DNA from 3 places in the Rhizobium sp. H4 genome. Region 3 is predicted to be linked to each of the others. Evidence: predicted binding sites of a transcription regulator. Region 3 holds the regulator's gene; each other region holds the start of a gene.
The links. Region 3 encodes LexA, which represses DNA repair genes until DNA is damaged. Its sites were predicted from a motif close to TGTTCNNNNTGTGTTCNG; they were not measured.
Positions count from the first base shown of each region.

Region 1 (5,093 bases), on a different contig from region 3:
GGGATATGCCGCAACGTCTCCGTCCCTCGCTGGCCCCTAGCAGGGCACGTCCCCTCGCCCCGTTTACGGGGAGAGGGTTAGGGTGAGGGGCAGCCATCCGCAGGAAGCGGACAGCATGCCCGTACAATCGGGGATTTCGGTCGCTTCGAGATAATAGGGTCGGAACGGGGATAACTGCCACCGTTCGACCAATTCGCCAGTTACCACAACGTCTTGACCTGGAATTGGTTCGTGGGGCAGTCCGTTAACCCCGTCAAATATGCCCTCTACATACTATCGATCAACACTCTCTGATGCCACATGGGAGGCGATATCTATCGTCTCCCTCTTCCCCAGCCGCTGAAGGTTGACCCGCAGATATTCCCGCTGCATTCGCGGGACAGTTTCGATGGAAATATGGACGAGGAAGGATTCTTCAGCCGATATCTCCGCGCCGTGGGCAAGAGGCGGCATTGCCAGCGCGCCATAGAAAATAGCAGTCTGGATCAGATTTCCGCCTAACCATATGTTGAACTCTTAGCTTGCGGAGCACGGATCAGCGATACGGGCCTGCACCTTATGGTTTATTGAAGGCCTCTCCTTCGCGTACGGGCGTCCCCCCTTCGAATCCTACGATCGCGTGTCGCCAGGTGGCATTTCCGTTTCACCAGCAACAAACGATTCACCATTGTTGACCGCAAAAATCTCGCTAGAATGGCTATCATGGCCGTGTCTCGCCTGAGGATAGGCGGGCGCTGCACCGTAGTTCTGTCGAAACCCTGGAGGAGCATCGATGGCAACTGAAAAATGGCACGACCCGGTCAAGGTCGGTTTCGAAGGCGCTGACCTCAGAACCGTCAACGGGCCGTTCGATGCGCTGAAATGCCTGGCGGATCTCTGGCCGAGCGCGCGCGGACTGCATTATATCAAGGCGCGCAGCACCTGTCGGGCAGCACTCGACGGACGCAAGAGCGTGGAAGAGGCAAGAGCCGAATTCCTGGCGGCTGCCGAAGAGGCGAAGCTGAAGCTGCTGCATTAACACGGCGAGGAACGCGCGGCTGTTTTCCGATTTGTTCGGCAAGGCGTGCCGGAACGATACATTGTTTAATTTTTACTTAACCCTGGATCGAGCCGTTGCCGGGTTTGGGCGCAAAAGGCGTTGCGCCTGAGACAGCTGTTTCGATAAAAAACACCCAGCCATCATGATGATGGTCAGAGGCTCGTCACCGGACAAGCAGGCGAGCCTCGTTCGAACGCCAGGCATGGATGTCGTCCGACAACCGCCGACACTTTTCGGCATCATGCTTCAGAGCAGATCGGATTTTCAGCAGGCCGCGTCACCCGCATTTTCCACCTCGATATACCCGACACCGATGATCGTGCCGTCGCCCGTGCGGATGAATGACGGCAGATAGTGCGGCTCTACAGGCGTGCAGGCGGTCGTTTCGGTATATTCGTTGAGCGCGATCTGGTCCTTCGGAAGCGCGGAATAATCCGTGCCGGTTTCGAGCGAGGCATGGGCCGAGCCGGCAAGGACACCGCAGCCGATGATCAGAGTGGGCGCCCAGAGGCGAGGAAGCGTCTGCATGATGGTCTCCAGCGTTTCAGATCCGGCATTTCAACACGTGGGAAGGTGTTTGGTTCCGTTACCTGGCCCTGTGCGAGTGATATCTTCGGGACTGTGGTGTTGCACCCTTGGCGGAAGGCACCGCCGTTCCATATCTGGCGGCAGTCCGAGAGGAATGACGACGATGAAAGCGCTACTGCCCGCCCTTTTTGCCGGCGCCCTGCTGGCCGGCTGCTCCTCGGCCGACAGCCCGGCGCTCGACCCCATCCCCGGCAGCATCACCTATGGCGGCCAACCGCGAACCAAGCTGACCAAGTCGCCGGTCGGCAGCGCCGTTTACAACCAGTTCTACAATGAGAGCGGCCAGCGCGTGGAGGAGACCTATATTCTTCAGCCGGACCGCAGCCTGAAACTGGTGCGTCGCGAAGTGGGGCCGGATTTCCCCGATTGAGGATTGCCGGTTCCCGACTTGACATCGCCGACAATCGCGAACATTCAAGGAACATCTAATCTTCTCGCGGTGATTCTGCGGGAGCCCGACCGGACGGCTGGATGTATCTCGAAAAGCTCAATCCCCAGCAGCGCATGGCCGTCGAGCACGGCACGCTCACCGACGGCAGCCATATTGCCGGGCCGCTGCTGGTCATCGCCGGCGCCGGTTCCGGCAAGACGAATACCTTGGCGCATCGGGTCGCCCATTTGATCGTCAAGGGCGCCGATCCCCGCCGCATCCTGCTGATGACTTTCTCGCGCCGGGCCGCCGCCGAGATGGCGCGGCGCGTCGAGCGCATCTGCCGCGACGTGCTCGGTTCGAAGGCCGGCGTCATGACCGATGCGCTTCATTGGTCCGGCACCTTCCATGGCATCGGCGCCAGGCTGCTGCGTGACTATAACAAGCAGATCGGCCTCGACGCCGATTTCACCATTCATGACCGCGAAGACAGCGCCGACCTTATGAACCTCATCCGGCACGATCTCGGCTTCTCCAAGACGGAAAGCCGCTTTCCGGCCAAGGGCACCTGCCTTGCCATTTATTCCAGGGCGGTGAATTCGGAGACGGCGCTTGACCAGGTGCTGCGCGACGCCTTCCCCTGGTGCGCGGCCTGGGAAACACAGCTGCGCGAGCTTTTTGCCTGCTATGTCGAGGCCAAGCAGAGCCAGAATGTGCTCGATTACGACGACCTCCTGCTCTACTGGGCGCAGATGGTCGGCGAGAGCGTGATCGCCGAGGATATCGGCAGCCGCTTCGACCATGTGCTGGTCGACGAATATCAGGACACCAACCGGCTGCAGGCCTCGATCCTAATGGCGCTGAAGCCCGGCGGTCGGGGACTGACCGTCGTCGGCGACGATGCGCAGTCGATCTATTCCTTCCGTGCAGCGACGGTGCGCAACATCCTCGATTTTCCCGCCGCCTTCAGCCCGCCCGCCAATATCGTCACGCTCGACCGCAACTATCGCTCGACGCAGCCGATCCTGACAGCCGCCAACGCCGTCATCGATCTCGCCTCGGAGCGCTTCACCAAAAATCTCTGGACCGAGCGGCAATCGGCCGAGCGGCCGCGCCTCGTCACCGTGCGCGACGAGGCCGATCAGGCGCGTTACGTTGCCGACAAGGTGCTCGACAATCGCGAAGAGGGCCTGAAGCTCAAGCAGCAGGCGGTGCTGTTCCGCGCTTCGCATCACAGCGGGCCGCTGGAGGTTGAGCTGACCCGGCGCAACATTCCCTTCGTCAAGTTCGGCGGGCTGAAATTTCTCGACAGCGCCCATGTCAAGGACATGCTGGCCGCGCTTCGCTTCGCCCAGAACCCGCGCGACCGGGTGGCGGGTTTCCGGCTGATGCAAATCCTGCCGGGCGTAGGGCCGTCGACGGCGCAGAAGGCGCTCGACCTGATGGCCGAGGATGCGAGCCCGCTGTCGGCGCTCGCCGCCATGCCGGCGCCGCCGCGCTCCGGCGAGGACTGGGCGGCTTTCGTTTCGATGCTGCAGGAGATCAAATCCGGCAAGGCCGGCTGGCCGGCGGAAATCGAGCTAGCGCGGCAATGGTACGCGCCGCATCTGGAGCGTCTGCATGAGGACGCGGCAACGCGGCAGGCCGATCTGTTACAGCTCGAGCAGATTGCCGTCGGTTATGCCTCGCGCGAGCGTTTCCTCACCGAGCTCACCCTCGACCCGCCGGATGCGACCAGCGACCAGGCCGGCGTGCCGCTGCTCGATGAGGATTATCTCATTCTGTCGACCATCCATTCGGCCAAGGGCCAGGAATGGACGAGGGTCTTCATGCTGAACGTCGTCGACGGCTGCATTCCGAGCGATCTTGCCGTCGGCGCCACCGCCGAAATCGAGGAGGAGCGCCGGCTGCTCTATGTGGCGATGACGCGTGCCCGCGACGGTCTCGACCTCGTCGTGCCGCAGCGTTTCTTCACCTATGGGCAGAACGCGCAGGGCGACCGGCATGTCTATGCCTCGCGCAGCCGCTTCATTCCGGCGACCCTGCTGCAATTCTTCGAGGCCTGCAGCTGGCCGCAGGTGAAATCGGATGCCGCCGCTCAAGCGCAGGCGCGGCAGGTGCGCATCGATGTCGGCGCCCGTATGCGCGGCATGTGGCGCTAGAACAGGATGATTTTAGGCCCGGTCGGCCTAAAATCTGAATCCTGCTCTGAATTAAAGAGTTAGAGCATGATGTCGCCCGAAAACCGCTCACACTTTTCGGCATCATGCTCTGAGCGCCGCATGGAATCCGATCCATACGACGCGCTTTGGTTCGGCCCTGACCTGGCGGGCGCTTAGTAGTCCCAGAACACCGGCACCCAACGGAAGACGTCACCGTCGACCGCCACCCGACCGACCGACGGGAACGGCAGGTGGGTGGCCACCAGCTGTTCGCCGTTCGCTGCCAGCTCCCTGAGAAGATCGATGCGAACGCGAGCGGCTTCCTCGGGATCGTGTTCGAAACCATTGTACCAGTCGGGGTGCTCGAACCCGACCGCGAACACGGCATCGCCGGCGAATGTCAGGCGGTCACCGCCGGATGCCAGCCGTACCACGCTGTGTCCGGGGGTGTGGCCGCCGGTGCGTTGGACGACCACACCCGGCGCCACCTCGGACCGCTCATCGAACAGCTTGAGATGGCTGCCGTACTCGCTGAGGAATCGCTTTGCCGTTGCCCGAAGCGCATCCGGAAAGCCGGGCGGCATCGACACGTGGCTGAAATCGGGCGCCTCCCAGAACTTGGCCTCTGCGGACGCAACGTGGATCCTGAGATCAGCACGCAACTGGTCCTTCACGCCATCGACCAGCAGCCCGCCGATGTGATCCATATGCAAGTGGGTAAGTACCACGTCGGTCACCGATGTCAGATCGATGCCAGCGGCTTCCAATCGCTTGATCAACTGTCCGGCGCGCGGCAAGTTCAAGTCCGGATCCAAGCCTAGCCCGGCGTCGATGAGAATGGTCTGCCCGCTGCTGCGCACAAGGACCACGTTCAACGCCCAGTCGAAAGCGTCTCGCGGCAGGAACATATCGTCCAGCCAGACTGCCCGGTCAG
Region 1 is NZ_PSOW01000012.1:189,544-194,636, forward strand. Features, by position in the region: gene C4N04_RS19940 (DUF982 domain-containing protein) at 773-1,018, shown strand; gene C4N04_RS19945 (hypothetical protein) at 1,304-1,567, opposite strand; gene C4N04_RS19950 (hypothetical protein) at 1,731-1,997, shown strand; gene C4N04_RS19955 (ATP-dependent helicase) at 2,099-4,159, shown strand; gene C4N04_RS19960 (MBL fold metallo-hydrolase) at 4,333-5,093, opposite strand, start outside.
Region 1: C4N04_RS19955 (ATP-dependent helicase) is a predicted target of LexA. The motif match lies at 2,034-2,051, and genes of this name have one in related genera.

Region 2 (5,093 bases), on a different contig from region 3:
CTGCCGCCGATGTGCTGGGCGGCACGCGGCCGGCCTCCGTCTGCCGCGAGCTGACCAAGACCTATGAGGAGTTCCGCCGCGGCACGCTGGCCGAGCTCGCCGCCCATTACCGGGAGGTGGACAACGTCAAGGGTGAGATCGTTCTCGTCGTCGGTCCGCCGCAGCCGGTGGAAACGCCGGAGGCCGATGTCGAGGCCGTGCTTGCCGATCTGGCGAAGTCGATGCCGACGGCAAAGGCCGCCACCGAGGCCGCCCGTCTCACCGGCCTGCCGCGCAAGGCGCTCTATCAGCGCCTCTTGGAGAAGAAGGGCGCCGATGGGCGATAACGACCTTACAGCCGTCAGAAGGAAGGCGCTGCGTCGCGGCGTGATGTCGGAATATGTCGCCGCCATCTTCCTGATGTTGAAGGGCTATCGCATCCTGGCGCTGCGCCACCGCACCCGGCTCGGCGAGATCGATATTGTTGCCCGCAAAGGCGATCTCGCGGTGTTCGTCGAGGTTAAGGCCCGCCATGGCGAGGCTGCGGCTGTCGATGCCGTCTCCGCCGCCGCCCAGAAGCGGATCAGGGCGGCCAGCGATCTCTGGCTCGCCCGCCAGGCCGATCAGGCCCGTCTTTCCCAGCGCTATGATATCGTCGCGGTCACGCCCGGCCGGCTGCCGCGCCATTTTCCGGACGCGTTTTAATGCATGTCGCCCGGAAGTGTGCAGCGGTTCCGGGACAACGACATGCATAAAATCAAAGAGCTTTAGTCATTCCCCGCTTCGCCAAGCTTTCGGATCGTTAAAATTTTAGTTTCGATTTGAACCGGCTTCTTACGACTCTCCGCTATGGCAATCTCTGTAGGGGCAAGAATTGGGGGTTGTTTCATGGCCTGGAAGCTGATGTTTGCAAGTGCGGTCGCCATGGCCGCGCGTTCGGTGCCTTATGCCGTGACGAAGCCGGCCCGAAAATCCTTCATCGCCCATGCGAGCGACCTGCTGCCGCTGAAATCGACGCCGATCAATCCCGACTGGATTATCAGCGGCAATCCTGAGGCGCGCACCGCCGAACATTCGCGCGGCCATGACGAGGCCTCGCTGACGGCGATCTGGGACTGCACTGCGGGCGAATTCCGATGGTTTTTCGGCTGGGACGAGACGGTAATGATCCTCGAAGGCGAGGTCCATATCACCGCCGAGGACGGCACCGAACGAACCTTGTGCACCGGCGACGTCGCCTTTTTCGCCGGCGGAACCTGGGCAAGCTGGCGGGTCGACAATTACGTCCGCAAGGTCGCCTTCTTGCGCAAGCCCTTCCCGAAGCCCTTGGCGATCGCCTATCGCCTGCGCAACCTGCTGCGCAATAGCGGCAACCAGGGCATTGCCGCCTGACCACCGGCGGCGGCCGCAAGCCTTGATTGACCGTTGCGTTTGATACCGGGCCGACCTACATCTGTCCGGCATTCAGCGAGGGACGGAAATGGCCAAGATCACCAATGTAGCGGTCCAGATGGATCATGTCGCCGGCATCAATATCGCAGGTGATTCCACCTTCGCCATGAGCCTGGAAGCCCAGGCGCGCGGCTACCGGCTGTTCCACTACACCCCCGACCGGCTGAGCTTCCGCGACGGCAAGCTTTTTGCCAGCGTCGAGCCGATGCTGCTGCGCGACGTCAAGGGCGATCACTTCGAACTCGGTACACCCGAGCGGATCGATCTTTCCACCATGGATGTGGTGCTGCTGCGCCAGGACCCGCCTTTCGACATGGCCTATATCACTTCGACGCACCTGCTCGAGCGCATTCACCCGAAGACGCTTGTCGTCAACGATCCGGCCTGGGTACGCAATTCGCCGGAGAAGATCTTCGTCACCGAATTCTCCGACCTGATGCCGAAGACGCTGATCACCAAGGATCCGGCCGAAATCCGCCGCTTCCGCGACGAGATGGGCGATATCATCCTGAAGCCGCTCTACGGCAATGGCGGCGCCGGGGTCTTCCATTCGACCCGCGATGACCGCAATCTCTCCTCGCTGCTGGAAATGTTCGGCCAGATGTTCCGCGAGCCCTTCATCGCCCAGCAATATCTGCCCGACGTGCGCAAGGGCGACAAGCGCATCATCCTGGTCGACGGCGAATTCGCCGGCGCCATCAACCGCGTCCCGGCCGAGCATGACAGCCGCTCCAACATGCATGTCGGCGGCCGCGCCGAGGCGACCGAACTGACGCCGCGCGAGAAGGAAATCTGCGCCCGCATCGGCCCGGCGCTGAGAGAACGCGGCTTCCTGCTCGTCGGCATCGATGTGATCGGCGATTACATGACCGAGATTAACGTCACCTCGCCGACAGGCATCCGCGAGGTCAGGAAGTTCGGTGGCGCCGATATCGCGGCCCTGCTCTGGGACGCGATCGAGCGCAAGCGCGGCTGAGGCGGCGCTCGGGTACAACCGCGCCCACCGCTGATATCTGCCTGCGTTCTTTTATTGTTCTTGTTTTAGTCCTGTTTCCGTGCCAGATTGCAACCGCTGGCTTTCAACGGCCACAGGGGCGGTCTCTAAGAGTTTGCGGGACAAGGGTGGGCATATGGTCGCGCGTGTCAGTACGGTGGCATTCCAGGGTATCGAAGGCGTGCCGGTCGAGGTCCAGGTCATGATCGCGCCGGGCAAGGTCGGCATGCAGATCGTCGGCCTGCCCGACAAGGCGGTGGCCGAAAGCCGCGAGCGCGTGCAGGCCGCTCTTCATGCCTCCGGCCTGGCGCTGCCGGGCAAGCGGGTGACCGTCAACCTGGCGCCGGCCGATCTGCCGAAAGAGGGCTCTCATTTCGATCTGCCGATCGCACTGGCGCTGATGGCGGCCCTCGGCGCCATTCCCGCCGATGCGCTGTCGGATTTTGTCGTCGTCGGCGAACTCAATCTCGATGGCACGATCGCCGCCATCGCGGGCGCGCTGCCGGCCGCCATCGGCGCCAATGCGCTCGGCAAGGGGCTGATCTGCCCGGCCGAAAGCGGCGCCGAAGCCGCCTGGGCCGGCGCCGAGGTCGATATTCTGGCACCCCGCAGCCTGATTGCCCTTGCCAATCATTTCCGTGGCACGCAGGTGCTCTCCCGGCCCGAGCCGTCGATCCGCGCCAATGCCGCCAACCTGCCTGATCTTGCCGAGATCAAGGGCCAGGAAAGCGCCAAGCGTGCGCTCGAGGTGGCGGCCGCCGGCGGCCATAATCTCCTGATGGTCGGACCTCCCGGCTCGGGCAAGTCGATGCTGGCGGCAAGGCTGCCGTCGATCCTGCCGCCGCTTTCGCCGGCCGAACTGCTTGAAGTCTCGATGGTTCATTCGATCGCCGGCCAGCTCACCGGCGGCAAGCTGTCCGACCGCCGGCCCTTCCGCACCCCGCATCATTCCGCCACCATGGCCGCCCTTGTCGGCGGCGGCCTGCGCGCCCGTCCAGGCGAAGCCTCGCTCGCTCATCATGGCGTGCTCTTCCTCGACGAGTTTCCCGAGTTCACGCCGCAGGCTCTCGATGCGCTGCGCCAGCCGCTCGAAGGCGGCGAATGCGTCATTGCCCGCGCCAATCACCGCGTCTCCTATCCGGCGAAATTCCAGCTGATCGCGGCGATGAACCCCTGCCGCTGCGGCATGGCCGGTGAGCCCGGTCACACCTGCGCCCGCGGCCCGCGCTGCATGAGCGACTACCAGGCTCGCATCTCCGGACCGCTGATGGACCGCATCGATATCCGCATCGACGTGCCTGCCGTCTCCGCCGCTGATCTTATCCGGCCGATGGCGGCCGAGGCGAGCGCCGACGTCGCCCGCCGCGTCGCCCGCGCCCGCCAGATCCAGCAGGAGCGCTTCGAGCGCGCCGGCGCTGGAGATATCGGCACCAACGCCCGCTGCTCCACCGCGATGATCGAAAAACTCGCCGAACCCGATTCCGCCGGCCTGCAGCTCCTGCGCGACGCCGCCGAAAAGATGAAATTCTCCGCCCGCGGCTACCATCGCGTCCTCAAGGTCGCCCGCACGCTCGCCGATCTCGACGACAAACCGACGGTCGGCCGTCTGCATCTGGCTGAGGCGATCTCCTACAGGATCGCGGGCGAGAGGTTGACGGCTGCGGCGTGAGAAGAAGGGCGGGTGCGTCCAGATGTTTTGAAGTATTAGCCGTCAGGCCGTCCAGCGACCTGCTGATCGCGCTAGTTGGCTGTCCTCAGCGACGTCCCCGCTGAAGGGCTGCCGGATTATGAGATTATCTCGCCGTCGGCGGACCCAACGCGACGGAACGGTTGATCGCTGCCATCGCGGCGCGCTGCCGGCCGCGAACGCTCTTGGCAGGGAATGATGTGCCAAAAGCGGCGCCGAAGCTGCCTGGGCCGCCGATTTAAACCGTCTGAGCTACTTATCCGTGAGGGTAAGGGCCTCTCCTCACTTCGTCGCTCTTTACAATATTAGCTTCGGCTGAAAAAACTTCAGGAAGGATGTCGGCCCGTTTGACACAGTCGATCGGAGGTGGCGGATGAGAAAGGCTGCCGAGGATATAGATGAGTAACGAATATCCGGGCTCAAACGCCAACCCCTTGGAAGTTCTGGACTTGGCGAATGCCTACTTTAGCGCTTCCGAACTTCTGTTCAGCGAGGGTGAGAAGCACGTTGCACTAGCCATTGCCCCGGCTCGAATGTGCGCCATTCACGCTATCGAACTCTACTTAAATGCCTTCCTGCGCCATGAGGGCGTTGCTCCGGAGGAAATACGAAAACGGATGCACAACCTCGTTGAGCCAATGTTCGTTGCTAAACTCAAACTGAGAAAAAAGACCGCCCTGCATCTGGAGGCAATGACTGCAAAGCGTGAGTACCTCATCTCGCGATATGCTCCGAAGCAGGCGAGAGAGCCCACTGACCTGAATCGTTTGGCTGCGACGCTGGCGGAAGTCATGAAGAAGGTTGGCAAACATTTGCATTCAACGAGCCCAGGTGGGACGTCGACAATCATTATTACGGACTACGACAGAACTATCGTCCCACTTCGATTGGGATCAGGTGACGGCACAAAAGAAAGGGCGCCGAAGCGCCCCGATATTCTGCAGGATAAATTGCCGGCGGAAAGGCCCGGCCACAGCCACC
Region 2 is NZ_PSOW01000006.1:256,185-261,277, forward strand. Features, by position in the region: gene rsmI (16S rRNA (cytidine(1402)-2'-O)-methyltransferase) at 1-326, shown strand, start outside; gene C4N04_RS11970 (YraN family protein) at 316-684, shown strand; gene C4N04_RS11975 (cupin domain-containing protein) at 868-1,371, shown strand; gene gshB (glutathione synthase) at 1,460-2,407, shown strand; gene C4N04_RS11985 (YifB family Mg chelatase-like AAA ATPase) at 2,562-4,094, shown strand; gene C4N04_RS11990 (hypothetical protein) at 4,511-5,093, shown strand, end outside.
Region 2: C4N04_RS11985 (YifB family Mg chelatase-like AAA ATPase) is a predicted target of LexA. The motif match lies at 2,452-2,469, and genes of this name have one in related genera.

Region 3 (5,093 bases):
CTATTCTGCCCGGCGACACGGGCGCTTTTGCCGCTGCTCTCGTGACCGACGAGCGGCGCGCCATCTCGAAGGAAACGACGGAGGCGCTGCGTCAGTCCGGCCTTGCTCATATCGTGGCGATCTCGGGCCTTAACATGGCGTTGTCGGCCGGCATCTTCTTCGTCGGTTTCCGGATGCTGCTCAGCCTCGTTCCGGGTGTCGCTCAAGCCTATCCGACAAAGAAGATCGCCGCCGCCGGCGCACTCGTCGCCGTTACAGCCTACTTCCTGATCTCAGGATTCGGGGTTTCGGCCGAACGCGCCTTCATCATGATGGCGATCATGCTGATTGCCGTCTTCTTCGACCGGCCGTCGATCAGCCTGCGCAATGTCGTTCTCTCGGCGCTCATCATCATCGCCATTTCACCCTCCGAAGTCCTGGGTCCGAGCTTCCAGATGTCCTTTGCCGCGACTTTGGCACTGGTATCGGGCTATCAGCTGTGGAAGGACCGGCGCGTCCGGGAAAACCCGTTGCTGAAGCTGCCGGTCCTGCGGCCGGTCGTGGCGGTCGCCGGTTTCTTCGGCGGCGTCTTCCTGACCTCGCTGATCGGCGGCTTTTCCACGGCGCTGTTTGCGGTCGAGCATTTTCATCGCCTGACAGCTTATGGCCTGCCGGCGAACCTTGCGACGATGCCGATCATCTCCTTCATCGTCATGCCGGCCGGGCTGCTGGCGATGTTGCTCATGCCGTTCGGCCTGGACGCTCCGCTCTGGACTGTGGTCGGCTTCGGCCTCGATCTGGTGATTGCGGTCGCCAAGACGGTGTCCGGCTGGGGCGGCGATATCGACCTCGGCCGTTTGCCCGCCTGGTATTTCGCCGTCGCCGTGGCAGGCTTTCTGCTGCTGACGCTGCTCCGCACCCGATTGCGCCATGCCGGCACATCGATCCTCGCCGTCTCGACGCTTATCGTGCTGATCCTGCCGGGTTCCCGACCGCCGGATCTGGTGATTTCCGAGGATGGTGGTCTGGTCGCGCTCGTCGCGACGGCGGCAATGGCTTCCAACCGTGAAAACCCGCCGGACTTCATCTTCGACCAGTGGCAGAGAGCGCTGGTCCTGCCGACGCACCACCCGCCGAAGATGCTGGATGGCCCTGCCATCCCGCCGCAGGGTGAGGACCGCCGCCTCAGGCTTTCCCGCGATCAGCAGAATGAGGCGAGGACGGCAATGGTGGCCGCCGCAGCCGGCGGTGAGGCAAATCGTTTTTCCTGCGTCAAGAAAGCCTGGTGTATCGCCAGGCTCGGCAATGGCCATGTCGTCGCCGTCATCGACAATGCCGCCTATCTCGGCCCGGCCTGCGACGCCAGCGAGATTGTCGTGACCGCGGTGCGCCTGCGTTTCGACCGCTGCCACTCGGGTGCGACACTCTTCACCGGCGAGACGCTGCGCAGGACCGGTTCCGTCGAATTGCGTTTTGCGCAGACAGGCCTCGAGGTCGCAACCGCATTCGATGCCTTGTCGCGTCCATGGATGCGCCATCGCGCCTATGATTGGCGCAAAGACGCTTTTACCGAATCAGCTCCGTTGGCTGTCAGTGATAACGGCGAATGAGGCCGACCAGCTTGCCCTGCACCTTGACCCGGTCAGGCCCGAAGATGCGGGTCTCGTAAGCCGGGTTGGCGGCTTCGAGGGCGATCGAGGCGCCCTTGCGGCGAAAGCGTTTCAGCGTCGCTTCCTCGTCGTCGACCAGCGCAACGACGATATCGCCAGGGCTTGCGGTGCTGCCGTTGCGGATAATCACGGTGTCGCCGTCGAAGATCCCGGCGTCGATCATCGAATCGCCCTTGACCTCCAGCGCGTAATGTTCGCCCGAGCCGAGCATATCCGCAGGAACGACGATGTCGTGCGTATTGTTCTGGATAGCCGAGATCGGAACGCCGGCGGCGATCCGGCCCATGACCGGCACGGAGACAGAGCTGCCGTTGTCGGCGATCGGCTTTGCGGCAGCGGGGGCGGCGACCGGCTGGGGCTTGCCGAGGCTGCCTTCGATAACGCTCGGTGAAAAACCGCGGCGCGGCTGAAGACTGGGGCTATAGGCCTCCGGCAGCTTGATCACTTCCAAGGCCCGGGCCCGGTTCGGTAGGCGGCGAATGAAACCACGTTCCTCCAGCGCCGTGATCAGGCGATGAATGCCGGATTTCGAGGCCAGATCCAGGGCATCCTTCATCTCGTCGAAAGAGGGAGGAACGCCGGATTCCTTCATGCGCTCATGAATGAAAAGGAGAAGCTCCTGTTGTTTGCGCGTGAGCATCGACGTCAGACCCCTGATTGAAACAAATCCAGAACGGACACTATATGTTCCATATGTGTTCCGCAAGTAGCTAAATTTCCGTAAAACTTCGCGCCAACTCGTCGAGATTTTTATTTTCATTCGCCGGATTGGCGCACATGTCTTGCATTGGGAATGGGGCTGTCGCACATCTCTTTGACGTGTCAGGAGGGATCCTATGATCGCACATTCCGCCAAGCCGCACCCGCTGGATCATGTCGTGCTGCCCGTCGTCAATATCGATCTGGCGCGCGAAAGGCTCGGCAAGCTCGGCTTTACCGTCGCCGCCGATGCGCGCCATCCGTTCGGAACGGAAAATGCCTGCGTCTTTTTCGCCGACAAGACCTATATCGAGCCGCTCGGCGTGGCGAGCGTCGAGGAGAGCGAGGCGGCGGCCCGTCAGGGGAATGTCTTCGTCGCCCGCAATCGTGCCTTCCGCTTCCGCTGCGGCGAGGAGGGCCTTTCGGCGCTGGCCTTCCTCACCGAGGATGCCGGCCTCGATCATCGGCGATTCGTCGGCAACGGCGCGAGCGCCGGCGAGATGTTGCAGTTCAGCCGGCCGATGCGAATGCCGGACGGTTCGGAAAGCGTCGGCAGCTTCAAACTGGCCTTTTCAAGCGATCTGCGCGCGCCCGACTTCTTTCTCTTCACCTGTCAGCGCATCAATTCGTTCCCGGCCGACCGCGCGGCGCTGGAGGCGCATGCCAACGGCGTGACGGGCCTTGCCGAGATCGCGCTTTGTGCGCCGGAGCCGGCTGCGTTTGCCGCCTTCGTTGGTCTTGCCGTCGGGCAAACGGCGGTGGAAAAAACCGGTTTCGGCATGAATATCGCGGCATCGAATGCCAAGATCAGCCTGATGACGCCGGAAGGGCTGGAGGCCTATTTCGAGCCTGTCGTCTCCTCCGCCGATCGTGGTCTGCGCGGCCGGGCAATCCTCTTCACCGTTACCGATCTTGCCGTGACAGAAGCGCATTTGGCTGCTAACGGAGTGACATACACACGCAAGAACAATCGCATTCTGGTGAAGCCCACGCCCGGGCAGGGCGCGCTTTTTGCCTTCGAGGAACCACGATGAGCACTGATACAAATTCCGAGGTCAAGATCGGCGAAGGCGAAGGCCAGGTCACCTTTTCCAATACCGGCCGCCTGTCGCTGATTGCCGGCCCCTGCCAGATGGAGAGCCGTGATCACGCTTTCATGGTCGCCGGCACGCTGAAAGATCTCTGCGCAAAGCTCGGCATCGGCCTCGTCTATAAGAGTTCCTTCGATAAGGCGAACCGCACCTCACTCTCGGCCGAGCGCGGCATCGGGCTTGAAAAGGGCATGCAGGTCTTCGCCGACCTGAAGCGGGAATTCGGCTTTCCCGTCCTGACCGACGTCCACACCGCCGAGCAATGCGCCGAGGTGGCGGAGGTGATCGACGTTCTGCAGATCCCCGCCTTCCTATGCCGCCAGACGGATCTTCTGATCGCTGCCGCCAAGACGGGCCGCGTCGTCAACGTCAAGAAGGGCCAGTTCCTCGCCCCCTGGGACATGAAGAATGTCCTGAAGAAGCTCAATGCCAGCGGCAATCCGAACGTGCTGCTGTGCGAGCGCGGCGCCTCCTTCGGCTACAACACGCTGGTTTCCGACATGCGCTCGCTGCCGATCATGGCGGCGATGGGCGCGCCCGTCATTTTCGATGCGACCCATTCCGTCGCCCAGCCCGGCGGGCAGGGCGAGTCCTCCGGCGGCCAGCGCGAATTCGTCGAAACGCTGGCGCGCGCAGCCGTGGCGACGGGTATTGCCGGTGTCTTTCTCGAAACCCACCAGGACCCTGACAACGCTCCGTCCGACGGCCCGAACATGGTCTATCTCAAGGACATGCCGCGACTGCTTGAGAAATTGCTTGCGTTCGATGCGGTTGCCAAGGCTTGACGTTCAACAGGTTGACACGACCGTGGTTTAGGCCACTTCAGAACGCCGGTACGAAGGCTGGAAATTGCGGCATTGTAATTTGCACGCCTTCGATTATGACAGGCTTCGAACGATTGATCACCCACCGAGCAGGAAGAACCCATGACTGCAATCACCGATATCATCGCCCGCGAGATCCTCGATAGCCGTGGCAACCCCACCGTCGAAGTCGACGTCTATCTCGAAGACGGCAGCATGGGCCGCGCGGCTGTTCCCTCGGGCGCCTCGACGGGCGCCCATGAGGCGGTCGAGCTGCGCGACGGCGGCAAGCGCTACCTCGGCAAGGGCGTAGAGAAGGCCGTCGAGGCCGCCAACACAGAGATCTTCGACGCCATCGGCGGCATCGACGCCGAAAACCAGATCCAGATCGACAACATCATGATCGAACTGGACGGCACGCCGAACAAGTCGCGTCTCGGCGCCAACGCCATCCTCGGTGTGTCGCTCGCCGTCGCCAAGGCTGCCGCCCAGGCCTCCGGCCTGCCGCTCTACCGTTATGTCGGCGGCGCTTCGGCGAGCCTGCTGCCGGTGCCGATGATGAATATCATCAACGGCGGCGCTCATGCCGACAATCCGATCGACTTCCAGGAATTCATGATCCTGCCGGTCGGCGCCGATTCGATCGCCGAAGCCGTGCGCATGGGTTCGGAAGTCTTCCATACGCTCCGGAAGGAGCTTGCAGCCCAGGGCCACAACACCAATGTCGGCGACGAAGGCGGTTTCGCACCGGGCCTGAAGAGCGCTTCGGAAGCCCTCGACTTCATCGTCAAGTCGGTTGAAAAAGCCGGCTACAAGCCGGGTGAGGACATTTACCTCGGCCTCGACTGCGC
Region 3 is NZ_PSOW01000003.1:210,730-215,822, forward strand. Features, by position in the region: gene C4N04_RS05950 (ComEC/Rec2 family competence protein) at 1-1,589, shown strand, start outside; gene lexA (transcriptional repressor LexA) at 1,570-2,289, opposite strand; gene C4N04_RS05960 (VOC family protein) at 2,486-3,382, shown strand; gene kdsA (3-deoxy-8-phosphooctulonate synthase) at 3,379-4,224, shown strand; gene eno (phosphopyruvate hydratase) at 4,366-5,093, shown strand, end outside.